Regions from separate parts of the Alteromonas sp. DY56-G5 genome, predicted to be linked through region 4. Evidence: predicted binding sites of a transcription regulator. Region 4 holds the regulator's gene; each other region holds the start of a gene.

The links. Region 4 encodes sigma-54, which starts transcription at its own class of promoters, with help from an activator protein. Its sites were predicted from a motif close to GTTGGCACGNNNNTNGNNT; they were not measured.
Region 1: xdp1 (exosortase-dependent surface protein XDP1) is a predicted target of sigma-54. The motif match lies at 2,269-2,287, and genes of this name have one in related genera.
Region 2: flhA (flagellar biosynthesis protein FlhA) is a predicted target of sigma-54. The motif match lies at 2,525-2,543, and genes of this name have one in related genera.
Region 3: NO989_RS07665 (DUF2726 domain-containing protein) is a predicted target of sigma-54. The motif match lies at 2,138-2,156, and genes of this name have one in related genera.

What each region holds. Positions count from the first base shown of each region.
Region 1 covers NZ_JANHZQ010000056.1:375-5,144, forward strand. Annotated here, with positions in the region: gene pssA (CDP-diacylglycerol--serine O-phosphatidyltransferase) at 50-853, opposite strand; gene xdp1 (exosortase-dependent surface protein XDP1) at 1,230-2,165, shown strand; gene xdp1 (exosortase-dependent surface protein XDP1) at 2,329-3,198, shown strand; gene prsT (XrtA/PEP-CTERM system TPR-repeat protein PrsT) at 3,304-4,770, shown strand, end outside.
Region 2 covers NZ_JANHZQ010000004.1:73,680-78,449, forward strand. Annotated here, with positions in the region: gene flhF (flagellar biosynthesis protein FlhF) at 1-340, opposite strand, end outside; gene flhA (flagellar biosynthesis protein FlhA) at 370-2,469, opposite strand; gene flhB (flagellar biosynthesis protein FlhB) at 2,742-3,866, opposite strand; gene fliR (flagellar biosynthetic protein FliR) at 3,873-4,652, opposite strand; gene fliQ (flagellar biosynthesis protein FliQ) at 4,665-4,770, opposite strand, start outside.
Region 3 covers NZ_JANHZQ010000011.1:41,547-46,316, forward strand. Annotated here, with positions in the region: gene NO989_RS07655 (M20/M25/M40 family metallo-hydrolase) at 1-1,493, shown strand, start outside; gene NO989_RS07660 (hypothetical protein) at 1,653-2,102, shown strand; gene NO989_RS07665 (DUF2726 domain-containing protein) at 2,312-2,899, shown strand; gene NO989_RS07670 (5'-methylthioadenosine/adenosylhomocysteine nucleosidase) at 3,064-3,765, shown strand; gene NO989_RS07675 (cobalamin biosynthesis protein) at 3,767-4,714, shown strand; gene NO989_RS07680 (cobalamin-binding protein) at 4,729-4,770, shown strand, end outside.
Region 4 covers NZ_JANHZQ010000029.1:53,395-58,164, forward strand. Annotated here, with positions in the region: gene lptA (lipopolysaccharide transport periplasmic protein LptA) at 1-185, shown strand, start outside; gene lptB (LPS export ABC transporter ATP-binding protein) at 188-913, shown strand; gene NO989_RS14460 (RNA polymerase factor sigma-54) at 987-2,468, shown strand; gene hpf (ribosome hibernation promoting factor) at 2,499-2,786, shown strand; gene ptsN (PTS IIA-like nitrogen regulatory protein PtsN) at 2,800-3,243, shown strand; gene rapZ (RNase adapter RapZ) at 3,328-4,173, shown strand; gene NO989_RS14480 (HPr family phosphocarrier protein) at 4,173-4,445, shown strand; gene mgtE (magnesium transporter) at 4,620-4,770, shown strand, end outside.

The DNA of each region.
Region 1 (4,770 bases), on a different contig from region 4:
GCATATCCTCTTTATTATTGAGCGAAGACATCTGATTATTGCTACGTAATCATTCCTGCTTATTGTCTACACTTTCATTGCTTTTCTTTTTATCGGCATTGAAGTCTGCATCTTCTTCATGGTCGCCCACTACATCGTCTAACGTTACTTTCTCAACGGTACGAAACGTATTGATAGGTCCAGCTAACGCATATAGTGCAAAAACAAGGAACAATACTAAAGCGGGTTCTGTTGCCACAACAACGAATATCAGAAGAATTAAAAGAAGGCCTACAAATGGAACCTTACCGTGCCAATCAACTTCTTTGAAAGAATTGTATTTAAAGTTACTCACCATCAGCAAACCTGCCAAGCCAGTTACTGCAGCAACTATTAAACCATAGTCGGTACCAACAGCATCATACTCAACTCCAACCCATACAAGACCAGAGACAACAGCCGCAGCCGCCGGACTTGCGAGACCTTGGAAGAAACGCTTATCGGCAATACCAACTTGCGTATTGAAGCGAGCTAAACGAAGAGCTGCACCCGCTACATATATAAAAGCCGCTAACCAGCCTAACTTGCCCAGCTCAGTTAACCCCCAATTATAAGCAACAAGTGCAGGTGCCATTCCAAATGAAACCATATCTGCCATTGAGTCATACTCAGCACCAAAGTCGCTTTGCGTGTTCGTCATTCTTGCCACACGCCCATCTAAGCCATCAAAAATCATAGCAACAAAGATAGCCACTGCCGCGGCTTCGAACCTGCCGTTCATTGACGAAACCACAGCAAAGAAACCCGAAAACAACCCTGCTGTTGTTAATAAGTTGGGAAGTAAGTATATCCCTTTACGTTTTTGATCAGACATATGTCCTCATACTTCTACATATACAATTGCACTAATTATTTCATAGATATGCAGGAACGCATAGCAAAGTAAAAAGGCTGCCTCGTTCCTTAACATAACGCCGTTGCAAAACGTTATTAGCTTTGCATTGATTACACGTACTCCTACCACAATGCCGGCGCTTGGCTTCTATTTATTCAGGACAGCGTATGCTCACGATCAAACAAACAACTAATAACTAGGTATACGGTTACATACCTTAAATAGCTCACCGTTCTTATATCATACAAGTCCATGTTGAAATTAGGTACTACCAAGTTTGTGTTCGCATAATATGCGCACACATCACTCGGCGTGTACTTGAAGTGCTTTGCGCTTCATATATAGGAAAGCAATTATGCGAACGCTACAAAAAACGTTTTCTTTGCAAACTGTACTATTACTTTCCACAGCTTTGCTATCTACCCTGAGTGCTAATTCAGCATTCGCTACCTACTATAAAAAGCAAAGTTATTCTCACTGTGGGTCATCGAGCCAAAGCAACGAACAAAGCAATGTATGTAACTCTCCGTTGGGAGAATACACCTATGATCTAGTCGATGACAAAGTGACACAAACCAATCAGACGAATAATTCCTTTGTTCAAATAGACGGATTAAATATTAATATGTCCGCCTTTTCTGACACACAAGGAGTTACCGGCGAAACAGTCGTTGGCGCCAAGTTAGAAAAAATCTCAGATAAATGGGCTTACGGCATAACAAACAATGATGAAGCATACTATCGCGACGGTGCCGACCACGCCATTGACAATATCAACTATTACTCTCAAGGTAGCGCGAACGCTTATTACAGTGGTATGACTAACGTTGAACGTGACTATGACTTCGTGTTGTTATCGTTCGACTCTGCGGTAACGCTTACCGGCGCTAGCTTTTCTTGGCTATACAGTAGTAACGATAGTCAAGTCTCTGTAGCAGCGCTTGGCAATACGGCGAAATTAACCTCTGGCGTTAACACGTGGAGTGATATTGTCGCTGATGCCCTAACTTCAGCTTCGTTCGACATTGAGAGTTGTGAATATTTAGATCACCGCGCTGACTTTACTTTCACTGAGTCCGCTCAATATTGGCTGGTTGGCGCTTATAACACCGTATTCGGAAATATTGGCGGCCATGTAGGTAATGATGCCTTTAAGCTTGCTAATGTTGGCTTCTCAGTAACAGAGTCTGCCGGTACGCCAACGCCAACAGAAGTTTCTGAACCTGGCACCATTGGCTTACTCATGGCTTGTTCACTTCTCGTGATGTGGCGTCGCAAAAAATTCATTTGAAGAAATTAGACTTTAGATCACTGACAGATTGAAAAATCTGTCAGTTTTTTTTACTTGCTTATGAAATTGACAAAATAAACTAATAAAAAACAGCAGCTTAAAACATGGCACAAAAATAGCTTACACTCTGAAAGAAGTAATTCCATAAGCCGTAGGAATAAAAATGATGTATTCTCGAGTGTTAGTATCGTTCTTAACAGTTTTCAGCTTTTCTGTAGCAGCTACAGATTCTCATAAAGACTCATTAATATATGATTTAGTCAATAGTAATGGTAGCAAAAACTACTCCACCACTGTGAACCCAGCGCAGGGCACGTCTGTCGTTACGATCCAAGGAAAGACAGTCAATGTAGGTATTACCGCTTGGTCAGATACAGGCTCTCACGACGCTATTTATTACTATGGTTCAGATATTTACGTAAATGGTGATTCACGATGGGAAGATGAAACCGTTAAGTCGGCTACAATTGATAAATGGGGTCAAGGACTTGCGATAGAGAACCAAGATGCATTTATATATGGAAATAGATATTATGCAGATGGTCACTCGATTGATAACTTCAATGAGTACCATGGTAAACGTGACTTTGACATGCTTCTGCTAAGTTTTGATACAGCTGTTTCTTTAACTGGAGCTAGCTTTTCATGGGTTGATGGAAGCAGCAGTTCGAAAGAGATCACGGTCGCAGGTCTGAAGGATAACTCGCTGTCTCTTTTTTCAGGCTCAAACACTTGGGCAGATATTGCGGGAAATGCTATATCAACCGCTATCGGCCATTATGACATCTCCAATTACCAATCTTCGTTTACTGAGCTAACTACCGCAAAGTATTGGTTGATCGGGGCATATAACACTTTCTTCGATACTAGTATTGGTGATTTTGAAGGTGTCGGATTTAAACTTTCTTCTGTAACAGCCAGTCTAAATGCAGAAACAAATCCACCTCCAACACAAGTTAGTGAGCCTGGCGCCCTAGCACTGATGGGGTTGGGTTTAGGTCTTGTTCTTTATAGACGTAAGCGCCGCGTTTAATTGTTTAAAAACGCTTAGAAAACACGTATCTTTAGAAGGTGGCTTAGGCCACCTTTTTTTATGCTATTTTTAAGCCAGTGGCTAGGCTAAATTTCGAAGGTTTATATGGATTTTTTTAATAATAAAAAGCGTGTTGTACAACGCGCAATTGTCTCTGCAGTTGCCTCATCATTAATCGCTTTTAACAGTTTTGCTTCTACGTCAGAAGACTACGAAAAAGCACTGACCGCGTTTAATCAAAATGAATACGACGAAGCCTATATCCACCTTAAAAACAGCTTACAAAAAGATCCTGAAAACCTTGCTGCAAAAATCCTAATGGGCGAAATACTGCTTATTAATGGCTACTTAACTGCAGCAGAAATGGAGTTTGTAGAAGCGTTGGAAATGGGTGCAGATATCAACCTTCTGGCAGAGCCTCTCGGCAACACTTGGTTGTTTTTGAACAGGTACCAAGAAATTGTAGACTTTTCTGATTTGAGCAAGCTATCGGGTAATGCAGAGCGTGAATGGTTGATGATTCGTGCAACCGCGTGTATTAGATTGGAAGATGAACAGTGCGCTCTTCGTGATTACAACACTATCGTTTCCCGTACGCCAGACTTCGTACCTGCCATTAACGGTCTAGCCTCTATTGCCCTTCAAAATGAAGATTTATCCAAAGCGACCTCGCTTATCAATAAAGCCATGTCGTTAGAACCAGAAAACGCAATAACATGGCGTTTGAAAGGGCAACTGGCATACCGACAGGGAGATACTGACGCGGCAACTGCACATTTACAAAAAGCCCTAACGTTTAACCGAGACGACCCCATTGCCCTGCGAAATCTAGTAGACTTGTATTTAGAAGCGAAAGACTACGATACAGCAAAGCTATTCGTTGATGAGATCATTGAAGACACGCCTAATGATCCTCTGGCCATTTTACTTAATAGCTGGTTACAAAGCAGAGACAACCAGCAAGCTATCGATAACGAAAAACTAAAAGAGCTTAACGATTTCATGGCTCAACTGGATCCTGAGCTTATTACTTCTCAACCCATGTTGCTCTACATAAGTGGTTTAACAAACTTCTTTAACAACAACATGGAAACAGCCGCGAAAGATTTTAACGCTTATCTGCAACAAGAGCCTGATGACTTACAGGCGGTATTGATGTTGAGCCAAGTTTACATGGCGACTCAACAAGATAAACAGGCCCTTGCCCTACTTGAACGTCATCAGGATGCGTTAATGGAAGACCCAGACTCAGCACTGCTTTTAGGTGACTTATTTATTCGCCAAAACAAAGCCTTTAAAGCCGAGCGACTTTTGCAAAATCTTGAATATAAATACCCGAATGAAAACAAGCTCCAGCTATTTAAAATTAAATTAATGGCTGCCAGAGGTAAGCAAGATGAAGCGCTGTCGATCCTAGAAAACAATTTACCTAACTACAAAGATAACGCGGGTTTTCTTTTTACTTATTCATTAATGAATTTACAGGCGCAGAAGTTTGACAATGCATTAAAAGGTGCAAACCTGCTAAGTGGGCTTTTTCCTGAAGAAGCTGAAGTATATAACCTTAAAGCT
Region 2 (4,770 bases), on a different contig from region 4:
CATTCGCTGTCATTGGTTGGTTGGGTTGCGCGGGACTCGCTACGCCATTATTTCCACCGTGCTGCTTTTCTAGCAGTGCTTTAAGGCTATCAGGACCGTCGTCACCAATGATTTCGCTCAAGCTAGGCACTGCCTTTTGACCAGGTGTTTTTGCAGCGGCTTGTGGAGACGCTTTCGGCGTAAACAACTTCGCTTCAGGTTCTTTGTCGTAGGCTGCGACAAGCTCAATACCGTCAGCGACTTTGCGATTTGACATGATCACAGCGTCACTGCCCAATTCAGCTTTAACTTGGCTTAACGCCTCACGCATATCTTTGCCGAAGAAACGTCTAATTTTCATTGCAACCTCTCCAATCACCCAGTGTCAGATTATTGACCGACCGAACTGACTATTTTTATTTGTTTGTCGTCAGGCACTTCTTGGTAAGACAGAACATGAAGCCCAACAACCGAATATTTTAAGAAGCGAGACAGAACGGGTCGTAGCATGCCTGAGGTAAGGAGTACTGCAGGCTCTCCTTCTAACTCTTGCTGCTGACTGGCTTGCTGCAATGATTTTTGCAGCTTGTCTGCCAGGCCTGGTTCTATGCCAGCGCCATCTTCGCCACCTGCTTGAAGTGACTGGTGCAACATCTGTTCCAACTCTGGCGCCAAGGTTATGACAGGTATCTCTTTTGCACCTTGAGTAATTTCTTGGACAATTAAACGTTTAAGGGCAATACGCACTGCGGACACTAAAACATCGGGGTCTTGGCTGCGCGTGCCGTACTCACTGAGTGTTTGCACGATTGTACGCATATCGCGAATAGGCACGCCTTCAAACAATAAGGTTTGCAGTACTTTCACGACGGTGCTTAGCGGAAGGATGTCTGGTACTAACCCTTCAACCAGTTTCGGATGCTGCTTGGCAAGCATATCAAGAAGTTGTTGCGCTTCCTCGTGCCCTAATAATTGATATGCATTGTTAGAAAGTAATTGGCTTAAATGGGTCGCTACAACGGTCGCAGCGTCTACAACTGTGTACCCAAGGGTTTGTGCATGCTCCCGTTTGTTGGGCTTAATCCATACTGCGTCTAAGCCAAACGCGGGGTCTTTAGTGGCACGCCCTTCTAATTTACCGAACACTTGCCCTGGATTAATAGCAAGTTCTTCATCGTGACTGATGATGGAATCCCCAATCGTTACGCCTAGCATAGCGATGGTGTAAGTGTTGGGCTCTAAATCCAAGTTATCGCGAATGTGGACAGGCGGAATAAGGAAACCCAGCTCTTGCGATAGTTTCTTACGTACGCCTTTAATGCGCGTCAACAACTCGCCACCTTGGGATTTATCGACAAGAGGAATTAAACGATAGCCCACTTCCAATCCGATGGTATCTACCTGCTGAACATCATCCCAGCCAAGCTCTTTCACTTCAGGCGCAACCGATTCATCTTTTACCACATTGTCTGGCACTTTGGGCTCTGCGGCCTTTCTCTTTTCTTGGACCGACTGCCAGTAAGCAAAGCCTGCAATCAAGAATGAGAAGCCTAAGAATGCGATATGAGGCATCCCAGGAATGATACCCATCACAAATAGAACGCCCGAGGCTATATAAAGAGCTTGATTATTACCAAGCTGACCGCGGATTTCTTTGCCCATTTCCTGGGTCTCGTTTTCACGAGTAACGATAATGGCTGTAGCGACCGAAAGTAATAATGAAGGAATTTGCGCCACCAAACCATCACCGATGGTCAATATGGTGTAGATTTCTATAGCGTTACCGAATGAAAGCCCGTGCTGAATCATGCCAATAAAAAGACCACCGACAATATTAATCAGCATGATGAAAAGGCCTGCGACCGCATCACCCTTTACAAATTTTGACGCACCGTCCATCGACCCGTAAAAATCCGCTTCTGCGGTAATCTCTTCACGGCGTTTACGTGCTTGGTCTTGATCTATATACCCTGCATTTAAATCAGCATCTATGGCCATTTGCTTACCGGGCATAGCATCTAACGTAAAGCGAGCGCTTACTTCTGAAATACGTCCTGCGCCTGCGGTTACAACTTTGAAGTTGATAATAAGAAGAATGGCGAAAACAACAATACCTACGGCGTAGTTACCACCAATCACGACCTCACCGAAGGCTTCGATAACTTTACCTGCTGCATCGCCGCCTTCATGCCCGTAAAGTAAAACAACGCGAGTAGAAGCCACGTTAAGCGCTAATCTCAAAACGGTAGCGATAAGTAACACCAAGGGAAAAATGCCGAAATCTACTGGACGCTGGGTAAGTACAGCCACCAAGATAATGACTAGCGACAACGCAATATTAAAGCTAAACAGCACGTCCAGTAAGAATGGCGGCATAGGCAATATAACCATGCCCATAATTGCCAAAAGGACGATGGGTGCGCCTAAACCACTAGTGAAATTTTGCAGCTGATTTTTATCGAATCGCTGAAGATAACCGGATAACTGCATGGCTTGGTGTCTCTCTATCAGAAAATTGACGCTTTACGTGAAACTGAAGGAGAGTTTTCAACTAACGTGCCAGCTTTGTGTATTACGTAAAAGTTATCCAAATCCGAGCTGTAATCATGCGTGATTACTGTCTACAGCGACTTGTATAGAGCGATTAAGATTTTGTATCCGAGGGACATATGAACAGTTTATAATTACGTCACTATTTCTAGGGCCAGCTCTTACCTATGCCCCGCCTTCAAAGTCAATTTTTCACCCATTTAGCGGTTGGGTTAGTGTCGGTACTCTGGTGGGATAGGCAAATCCCGTTTAAGTGGCTTAGGACGTTTGCCCTTACCTGCTTTGTGCGCTTTTAACTGATAAACATGCGCAAGCACCTGCGCTACCGCCATAAATAAAGCGTTAGGAATTTCATCGTCCACTTCAGTGGAGTAGAAAATGGCTCGCGCTAACATGGGTGAAGGGATCAGCGGCACATCGTTGGCGGTAGCAATTTTTCTGATGTGCATCGCTAGCTCATCAGCACCTTTAGCGACCACAACCGGCGCCCTCACTCCCTTCTCATCATACTTGATAGCAACCGAGAAATGGGTCGGGTTAGTCACCACTACGTCTGCTTGTGGTACTTCCTGCATCATGCGCTTGGTTGCAGCCTGATATTGTAGACGGCGAATTCGGCCTTTAACCATAGGGTCGCCTTCCGCATTTTTCCGTTCGTCTTTAACCTCTTGCTTGGTCATCTTCATTTCTTTGTTGTGCTTATACATTTGATAAGGCACATCAATGAGCGCGATAGGGATCATGCCGCACACCAGAATAAGAAACGCCCACTTTAGCATGTCGAGTGCGTGAAAGATGTTTCCCGGATAAAGCTCCATATCAAGGTGGAGCGCTTCATCTTCAAAGAACAGTAACGCTCCGATGGCCATGCCAATTATGACCACCACTTTCGCTATAGACTTGAGTAACTCAACCAAGCCGTTCATGCCGAACATACGCTTGAAGCCTTGAATAGGGCTCATTTTTGAACCCTTAGGTTTTGCACCTTCCCAGGTAAAGTTAAAACCGCCAAGGGCGATAGAGCCATAAATGCCCGCTATCATTGCCACAACCATGTATAGCAGCACGGCAGGGCCTACTGCCGAAAAGGCTTCACCCCATGCGCCAAACATGTGGGTGATATCATAGGTTTCGTCACGAGAGAGAATGAACATTCTCTGAGTAAGTTTAAAAACAGACTCAGCAATCCACCCGCCCACAAACAAGAACATAAAAGCACTGACGATAAGTACTAGGGTCGTAGAGAGTTCACGGGATCGGGCTAGCTGCCCTTTTTTTCGGGCATCTTCGAGTTTTTTCCCCGTGGGGTCTTCTGTTTTTTCGCTTGAACCTGCCATGTTTTCCTACGAACAAATATTCAATAGTTCACACATAAACTGTTCGGCTCTAAACCATTGGGTTTCGAAGTGTGCAGTAAAGTTATCAAGTGTTATCCAAATAATCAGTAATCCCATTACCTGAGCAATGGAAAAACCAATACTAAAAATGTTTAGCTGTGGTGCAGCTTTGGTCATAACGCCAAACGCCAAGTTCACGATAAGCAGCGAGACAATTGGCGCAAGGGAGAGGGTCACTGCCGATATAAACATCCAGCCGGCCCAATGGGCAATATCGCGAAACTGTTCACCGGTCCACCATGCTTCGCCTATGGGAAACGCCTCAAAGCTCATGACTATCATTTGGATCATGGACAAATGCCCATCTAAGGTCCAAAACAATAAGGTTGCTAGAATTAGATAAAACTGGCCGACTGCGGGCACGTTAATACCGTTTACCGGGTCAACGATTGACGCAAACCCCAAACCGGTTTGCATTGCTATAATTTGACCTGCAAGCACGAAGGTATTGAGCACCATCATTGATATAAAACCAATAGCAATGCCTATTAGCAACTGCTGAATAACGATTAAAAATGTGCCCACATCCACCAAATTTTCTATGGGTGACGGGGGCACTACCGGCATGATAATGAGCGTGAGCATTATACCCAACAAGGCTCTTACCTGCGGCGGAATGGATTTAGCACTCAAGCCAATCATGGCCACGAATAAGCCGCTAATGCGCATAAACGGCAGCAGCATGTCTGCTAGAAATTGATTGATGGTCGCAAGTTCGACTTCCACAGCTTTAGCCTTCTATCCCACAACTTGCGGGATCATATCAACCATTCTGAAAGTAAAGTCCATAAGCTGTTGCACCAACCAGTTGCCTCCCCAGCTCAATGCGAGAAGCGTAACAAGC
Region 3 (4,770 bases), on a different contig from region 4:
ACGGGTTATTTTTAGTTTCCGTTTCATATTGCGCCCAGGCAGAGGAAAGTAACGCACTTACCACTCACTCGGCTAAAGCTGTGTTCGCAGACTACTTGGAATATCTCACGCTACCCAACGTTGCAACGCAATCAGCAACTGATATAGAAAAGGTTGCGCGTTGGACGGCAACGAAATACAGCGAGTATGGTTTTAATACTCAGCTGCTGGAAAACAACGGCATGCCGATGCTGTATGCTGATTACATGCTAGCTGGGAAAAATGCCCCTACCCTGCTTTTTTATGCACATATGGATGGTCAACCGGTTAACGCTGAGTTGTGGGAACAAGACAGCCCTTGGCAGCCCGTTCTAAAAATCGAAGAAAATGACAGCTGGGTTGAAAAACCACTCTCTTTACTCGATAAAGACTATGACCCTAATTGGCGTATTTTTGCGCGCTCGGCATCTGACGACAAAGCCCCAATTATGATGTTACTAGCAGCCATAAACTCACTTTCGACGAATAAGGTGACGCCATCAGTTAATATCAAAGTGCTCCTTGATTCAAACGAGGAAGGTGGCTCTCCTACCCTCGCAAAAGTGATAGAAAAAAACAAAGCGCAGCTTTCTGCAGATGCCGTAGTAATGTTAGACGGTCCCATGCATCCATCCAACGCTTCTACCGTAGTTTTCGGTCATCGCGGTGCGACACTGGTTAAGCTCACTGTTTTCGGACCAAACTCTGATAGCCATAGTGGGCACTTTGGCAACTACATTCAAAACCCCGCTTTTTTGCTCTCAACACTCTTAGCAGGGATGAAAAATGAAAATGGCAAGGTGACTATTCCTAATTATTACGGAGACGCTCCTTTGTCAGAAGAAACAAAACAGGTGCTTCGAGACATTCCTATTGATGAAACTGCACTATTGGCACGCCTTGGGGTAGCAAAGTCAGAGTCTGTAGGTAGCAACTACTATGAATCCATTAGTCTTCCGTCTCTAAATATCAATGGATTGAGCGCTGCAAGCACAACAGCAGTAAGGACAATCATTCCGGCTAGCGCTACAGCGTCCATCGATATTAGAACTACAAAAGAGGCTCACTCGTCCAGACAAGTTAAGCTGTTAAAAGACTATATAACAGCTAAGGGATATCACATTGTGGACGAATTGCCATCAAAAGAAACCCGTCTAAAGCATGAAAAACTCATTCTTATAGAAGTTAGCCCCGGCACTGCAGCACTACAAACGTCCCTCGATGAGCCAGTTGGTCTATGGGCGCAAAAGGCACTAGAATCTGTAAGCGATGAGAAGGTTGTAGTTATTCCAATGATGGGGGGTACTGTTCCAACCGCACCGCTAGTAAACAGTATAGAGAAGCCGGTAATTCTTATTCCATTAGTCAATGCTGATAACAATCAACACGCCCCTAATGAAAACTTACGTATAGGCAACTTTTACAGTGGAACAAATGCGCTGTATCAATTACTGACCACGCCTTATGACCAGTAATAGAGTTGTAGTGATGAAGTGATGCTTTAAACCAAAACTTATACGAAAAACCTCACTAATATACGTTAATAGACCAAGGTTTAGTTGAAGCGCGAGAGTTACGACTCTACTATCGTTTAAGCAATTAAAGACATCGCACATCGGGTGAAGAATCTATCTATGCAGCATTTAAACATTAAGAAACTTACATTTTGTCTAACACTGGCGATAGCAGCGAGCAATGCCAGCTTAGCTGATACCATTGCTGTTGACGCTTCATTAAATGCGCAAGTTAACAACCAAACTAAGAAACAAAGCGTCAACTCTTCACCTAGTAAGCCAAGCATCAGGTCTTGCCCTTCTGATTTTCAGCAAGTTAAGATTTCTGATGATGCAAGACAATGCCAAGCATTTGACGAAAGCAAGACAGCAGTAATGGTTTACCACTCTCCTCGCTCCCCGAGTGAATTACTGAATGTTTACCAAACGGCGCACCCCGCTTTAAAAACTCACACGCCAGTTAGCGGCCGCACGTTGTTATCCTCAGAAGATAAAGGGGTCAGGGTAATAATCAGCCCAGATAATACTGGCTCTCAAGTGGATATTCTTGTTACATCCACAACAAAATAAGCCCTTTTAGCAAGACAACTACGAAATCTACTCATGTTGGCATCTGCTTTGCAAAATCATCAATAACTACTCCACGGTAACAGTGAGTGTCATTTTTATGACGCTCAAACTGCAAACGGAGCCCAAGCTTTTTTCGATATAAATACTTTAGCGGGCTTCTTTATTATGCATTCCGTGGGCTTTAACTATTGATATTTGCGAGGGTTACGATGGAATTGGCAATTATTCTAATGATGTTACTTATTGTCGTTGCACTGGGTGCCATAAAGTTGTCAGACGGCGGTGTCGCATTTCCATTTAGGCGAAAGCCGCAATTGTTCACCCCCGTTGAGCACTCTTTTTTAAACCTTATCGAACAGGCTATGGGAAGAGAGTTTCGCATAGTGTGCCGTGTGCGTCTTAACGATTTAGTGGCGGTTCGCCAGTCTGCAAATAAAAAGACGGCAAGCCAAGCCATCAGCAGAGCTTCTAGCAGACAGCTCGACTTTGTATTAGTAGATAAACACGACATGAGTCCTGTTCTTGCTATCGACTTAGTTCATAGCCAAGGCAAAGATGGTTATAAATCACAAAAAGACTGGTTTGTAACCGGAGCACTTGATGCTGCCGGCCTTCCTCATGCAAGAATTAAAGTGAAATCTGGTTATACCGTTGACGATATTCGCGAGTGTTTGGAAAACAAACTCATTCCTTATCGCCGTTTACAGCAAAAAATGGCACAGCTGCCAACGCATAATCCAGAGCCACCAAAGCGCCCGACTCGCCCAGTGCGTTCAAGCAGACCAGCTGCAGCTTAAGACATAACCCCACTTCCCCTGGCCTTTGTTGCTTTGCTATTTTCTTACTCTCAAATAGCGGTAACAGAGGCATTTTTCTGTCAGTTTGCCCGTTTTCCTTATACAATTAACGCTTTCAGCAGCGTATTCACGCGTTAAACTCCCTCAACACCGTCGGTAAAGTTATGAAAAAAATTGGTATTTTAGGTGCAATGGACGAAGAAGTTGCGCTACTTAAAGCGTCACTTTGGAATGTAAAAGAAACCCAGTGGAAGCACCTGACGTTTTACGAAGGTACACTTAACGACATAGAAGTGGTGCTAGTAAAATGCGGTATTGGTAAAGTGGCTGCAGCAATTGCTACTACTGTACTTATCGAACAGTACGCCCCTGATGCTGTTGTCAATACCGGTTCTGCCGGAGGTTTCGACAAGAATCTAAACATCGGTGATTTAGTGATCGCCAGTCACGTTATTCACCATGATGCCGATTTAACCCATTTTGGCTACAAGCTCGGTCAATGCGCAGGTATGCCTGAAGATTTCCGTTGCGATACAAGGTTAATGGAAGCCGCTCGTAGTGCTGCCACAGGCATTACGTCGCTTCAGTCGACAACAGGTTTAATCTGTACGGGCGATGCGTTTATCGGTAGCGACGAAGCTGTAGCAGAACTGCGTGAAAACTTCCCAGACATGAAAGCGGTTGAGATGGAAGGTGCAGCTATAGGTCAAACTTGCCATATGCTCGACACGCCTTTTCTTGTCATTCGTTCATTGTCGGATATTGCAGGAAAAACGTCGTCAGTGAGCTTTAAAGAGTATCTAGACACTGCCGCTAAACACTCAGCACAATTAGTTATGGCAATGATTAAGGCTCTCGCAAAATAAGATGACAGAGGTAATTAGCGACCCGCAATACCAGTCGCTATTCGTACTTTGGCTGGCTATCGCCGTTGACGCATTATGGCGCTGGCCCCAAAGTACTCATCCATTAACGCTCATGCGCTACCTCGTTCAGCAAATGGGGCGCAAAGTGGTGCCCTCTCGCGAATACGGTAGGTCTCAGCACTATATTTCAGGCTCATTAGCCGCCCTAGTTCTTCTTGCGCCATTGGTAGTATGTGTTGCCATCTTGGTGTACATGGCCCAATACCCCGTATTCTTTGAGGCGATTATTCTTGTCGCACTGCTCGATTACGGTTACCAGCGTCAACAGTACAAAAAAGTGCTGGCGAGTGTGGGAAGAAATAAAAAATCCCTCGCACGTGAAATGGCGCAAACCATTACCGCACGTCAATGCGCTTCACTTTCCGATATAGGAATTGCCAAAGCCGCGATAGAATCGCTTTGGCTGAAGTTTCTTTATCTTTATTGCGGCGTTATTTTCTACTTTGTAGTGGCAGGCCCCATAGGCGCACTCATTTATCGATTGCTTTTGCTCACATCTTGGCAGTGGCATTACCGAACCCCTGCAATGACTTTCTTTGCCAAACCCGTACGTAACCTTGTTTACTTACTTAATATGCCGCCCGCGGTCATTGGTGGTCTAGCAACACTACTGGTCAGCCATCCTATTAAAGGGTTTCGCGCCATAAAGCGCTCCCCAGTGAAAGATAAAACGTCGCTACTGCTTGCGCTTATGGGCGGTGTGCTTGATATTAAACTCGGCGGACCAGCAATTTATGCCAACAAGAAGATTCGATACACCCGCGTGGGAGGCGCTAACGAGGTAAAGTACTCTCACATGTTGACAGCCAAAAATACGGTCACTCATGCCATGATTGCGGTTAGCGCCTTCGCATCGTTAGCTATGCTGGCAATGGCCGTAGCCCAATGAAAACAGCAGTTATGATGAAAACCATTTTTTTTGTAATTTTAAGCTATTTACCTCTT
Region 4 (4,770 bases):
TGAAACAAGACACCAGTAAAGTACAGGGTGACAACATCACGTTCGATATGATTACCGAGCAATTGCTAGCGACTGGCGGCGCAGGTAAGGATGGTGAGGGTCGAGTGACCACAGTATTCACACCTGAGACCATTCGCAAAACTTCGTCTAAGAAAGACAAAAAAGACAACGAGGGCAATGAATAGCAATGGCAACTTTGAGCGCTAAAAATCTTGCTAAGGCTTACAAGTCAAGACAGGTTGTTCGAGATGTAAGTCTGTCTGTCTCAACGGGTCAAATTGTTGGTCTTCTTGGCCCAAATGGCGCTGGTAAGACCACCACATTCTACATGATTGTTGGTTTAGTGAATCTGGATAAAGGCAAGATTGAAATCGACGACAATGAGCTAACTCATCAGCCCATGCACGAGCGCGCACGCCGCGGAATTGGCTACCTACCGCAGGAAGCCTCTATTTTCAGAAAGCTCACAGTGCATGAAAATATCATGGCCATTTTGCAAACCCGTAAAGATTTAAATTCACAACAGCAAGAAGAAGAAGCTGATGCGCTACTTGATGAATTTAATATTAACCATATACGTAATAGTACGGGGATGAGTTTGTCAGGGGGCGAACGCCGTCGCGTTGAGATTGCCCGCGCTCTGGCAGCAAAACCGCAATTTATTTTGTTAGACGAACCATTTGCTGGTGTTGATCCAATATCAGTTAATGATATAAAGAAGATAATACAACATCTTCGCGATAGGGGTATTGGAATCCTTATCACAGACCATAACGTACGAGAGACATTGGATGTTTGTGAAAAGGCGTACATTGTGAGTCATGGCGAGCTTATTGCGCAAGGAACGGCGGAACAGGTTTTAAGTAATCAAAAAGTAAGGGATGTATACCTAGGCGAACAATTCAGGCTATAGTTAATGTAACCGAATTGCCATTTTTCAGTTTCGCTCTGGTATATTCAATTTAGAGCATTTAAATAAGACGTAGATGAAACCATCTTTACAGCTAAAATTTAGCCAACAACTTACCATGACACCACAGCTTCAGCAGGCCATTAAACTGCTGCAGCTTTCTACACTTGATCTTCAACAAGAGATCCAAGAAGCGCTCGATTCTAATCCGCTATTAGAAGTTGAAGAAGGTAACGACGAGCCGCAACTAGAAAAGAACAATATCGACAACGATGACAGCGGCTCTGAGGCCACTGCTTCTGCATCTAGTGACACACTAGAAGCCGGCGATGCACTTGAGAAAAACGATCTTCCCGATGAGCTGCCAATCGACAGCACATGGGACGAATACTACTCTGCTTCATCTTCGCCAGCTCCGGGTCCATCCAATGACGACGAGCAAATCTTCCAAGGTGAGACTACTGAAGATATTCAAGAGCACCTTCTTTGGCAAATGCGCCTTACCCACTTCTCGGATACCGATCGCGCAATCGCTACAGCAATCATCGACTCTATTGACGAGTCAGGTTATTTAACCGTTACCCTTGATGATATTTTAGAAGCGGTTAACGATGATGATATGGAAGAGCCGATTGAAATGGACGAAATAGAATGTGTGCTTAAGCGCATTCAGATGTTCGACCCTATTGGTTCTGGCTCACGCTCTCCACAAGAATGTTTGATGGTGCAATTGCGCCAGTTTTCAGAAGACACACCGTGGCTTGCTGAAGCAAAGCAACTGATTGAAGAGTACTCTGACTTACTGAGCAGCAAAGACTATCGTACGCTTATGCGTAAAAGCCGATTGAAAGAAGATCAGCTACGCGAGGCAATGCGTTTACTGCAAACCTTGAATCCTCGCCCAGGTAGTGCTTTAGTTACTAAAGAGCCTGAGTACGTTATTCCTGATGTCTCAGTAACCAAGAAAAATGGCCGTTGGGTGGTTGAGCTGAACCCCGACAGTCTGCCTAAATTAAGCGTAAATCAACAATACGCTGCAATGAGTCGCCGTGCCAAGAATAGTAGCGATTCACAATTCATCCGCTCACACATGCAAGAGGCTAAGTGGTTCATAAAGAGCCTTGAATCTCGTAACGAAACCTTAATGAAGGTTGCAAACTGCATTGTGCAGCAGCAAATGGGCTTTTTTGAGCACGGCCCGGAAATGATGAAACCAATGGTGCTAAATGATGTCGCAGAAATGGTAGATATGCACGAATCCACTATTTCGCGAGTGACAACGCAAAAGTACATGCATACGCCACGTGGAATCTTCGAATTGAAGTATTTCTTCTCAAGCCACGTTGCAACAGAGTCTGGTGGTGAATGTTCATCTACAGCGATTCGTGCATTGATCAAGAAATTAGTGGCCGCTGAAAAGCCTAGCAAGCCGCTGAGTGATAGCAAGATTGCTTCATTGTTGGCCGAACAAGGCATTAAAGTTGCCCGGCGAACAATAGCAAAGTACCGGGAATCGTTGTCGATCCCGCCGTCGAACCAACGCAAAAGCCTTATTTAATCGGGCTTAATAATATAAGGAAGACGAAATATGCAAATCAACCTTACTGGTCATCATGTCGAAATCACCGACTCTTTGCGTAATTATGTCGATACGAAGTTCAGCAAACTTGAACGTCACTTTGATCACATTTCTAATGTGCATGTCATCCTGAACGTTGAAAAATTAAATCAAAAAGCCGAAGCGACCGTTCATTTAAGTGGCGCTGAAGTATTCGCATCCTCAGAAAATACCGACATGTATGCGGCGATTGACAGCATGGTTGATAAACTCGACCGGCAGGTAATCAAGCATAAGGAAAAACTGAAAAAACATTAGTAGTTAATTAAGCATGGATATACAAGCCATCGTAAGTCTGGACCGCACCGAGTGTGCGGTTCAGTGTAATAGTAAAAAGCGAATTCTTGAGATCATCGCTGATATCGCTGCCAAGCAAAACGAGAACATTGATCAGGCAACGGTACTCAACAGTTTGATGGCTCGAGAGCGTATGGGTAGTACAGGCATTGGTAATGGTATCGCCTTACCCCACGGACGCCTGCCGGGCCTTGAAAAAGTGATCGCCATTGTTGTAACCAGCACGCCAGCAATCGACTTCGACGCCCTTGACGAGAAACCCGTAGACATCTTTTTTGCGCTACTCGTTCCTGAGGAACAGACCGAAGGACACCTTCAAACGCTGGCCACCGTGGCTGGTAAACTAAGCGACAAAGAAACGATTAAAGCAATACGTCGCGCAACGACAAGCGACGATATTCTATCTGCATTAAGTTAAACATTAAGCGCCTATTAACCGTTTAGTAGGCGCCTAATTCAACAACGCGTATGTGATAAAACCAGAGTATTAGGGAGAAAGTAGGTGAAGCTGATAATAATCAGTGGTCGTTCGGGGTCTGGTAAGTCTGTCGCACTTCGCGCATTGGAAGATTTAGGTTATTACTGTGTTGATAATATCCCGGTAAACTTACTTCCCACCTTAACCCATACAGTTGTTGACGAGTACGATCAGGTTGCGGTAAGTATCGATGTGAGAAACTTACCTAAAAATCCTGACGATTTGGTAGAAATTCTAGACTACCTGCCTTCTTCGTGGTCGATGACCATTGTTTACATTGACGCGAGCGATGATGTACTGGTTAAGCGTTTTAGCGAAACACGTCGTCTTCACCCTCTCGCCAAGCTTAATAAATCGCTTTCAGAAGCCATTAAAGCCGAGTCTGCCCTACTTGCTCCTATTGCTGAACGCGCAGATTTATATTTAGACACAGATAAGCTTACCATTCACCAACTGGCAGAGTTAATTCGAGAGCGTATCCTGGGTAAGAAAAGCTCACGCCTTGTGCTTGTGTTCGAGTCGTTTGGCTTTAAGCACGGTATTCCTAAAGATGCGGATTACGTTTTTGATGCCCGCTTTTTACCTAACCCCCACTGGGAGCCCGACCTTAAACACCTGACCGGATTAGATGCACCAGTAGAAGTATTTTTGGGGTCGCAGCCTGTAGTGACCAAGTTCATTTGGCAAATTCAGAATTTAATAACGACATGGCTGCCTCATTTAGAGCGCAATAACAGAAGTTATGTAACCGTAGCGATTGGCTGTACTGGTGGCCAACACCGTTCGGTTTATATCGCACAGACCCTGTCGAAAACCTTCAGTGAAATACACCCTGATGTACAAATTCGCCATAGAGAGCTGAATCAGTAATGACTATTCAAAAAACGCTAACTATCGTCAATAAGTTAGGGTTGCATGCAAGAGCGGCGACCCAACTGGTTAAACTGGCTAATCAATTCGACGCTAAAATCATCTTAAAAAAAGGCGATAAAGAAGCAGACGCAAGCAGTGTATTGGGATTAATGATGCTTGAAAGCCATCAAGGTGAACAGGTAGACGTGATTGTGGACGGCAGTGATGCTGTTGATGCGCTTGCAGCTATTGAAGAGCTTATTGAGGGCAGATTTAACGAAGACGAATAGTCTTACTTGCCCAATCCATTGACCAATTAATCAACACTTAGCGCAGTTATCTTAAAATCCTGCGCAAAACCTACGCAATTATCATGACAGACTCATTATAATTGCGATATTCTACGCCCACTTAGGCTCTATGGCCTGCATTGTTCATCTTTTAGCTTGTAGGAATAACGCCTTATGGCAGAAGCGCTTGTTTCTAAATACGTACAAACTCAGTTACGCGCACTCAACGCTGCGTTGACCAACGGTCAATTCGTATCTGTACGTAAGCTTCTGCTTGAATTACCGCCCTCAGACGTCGCCCACATTCTTGAATCTAGCCCTAGCA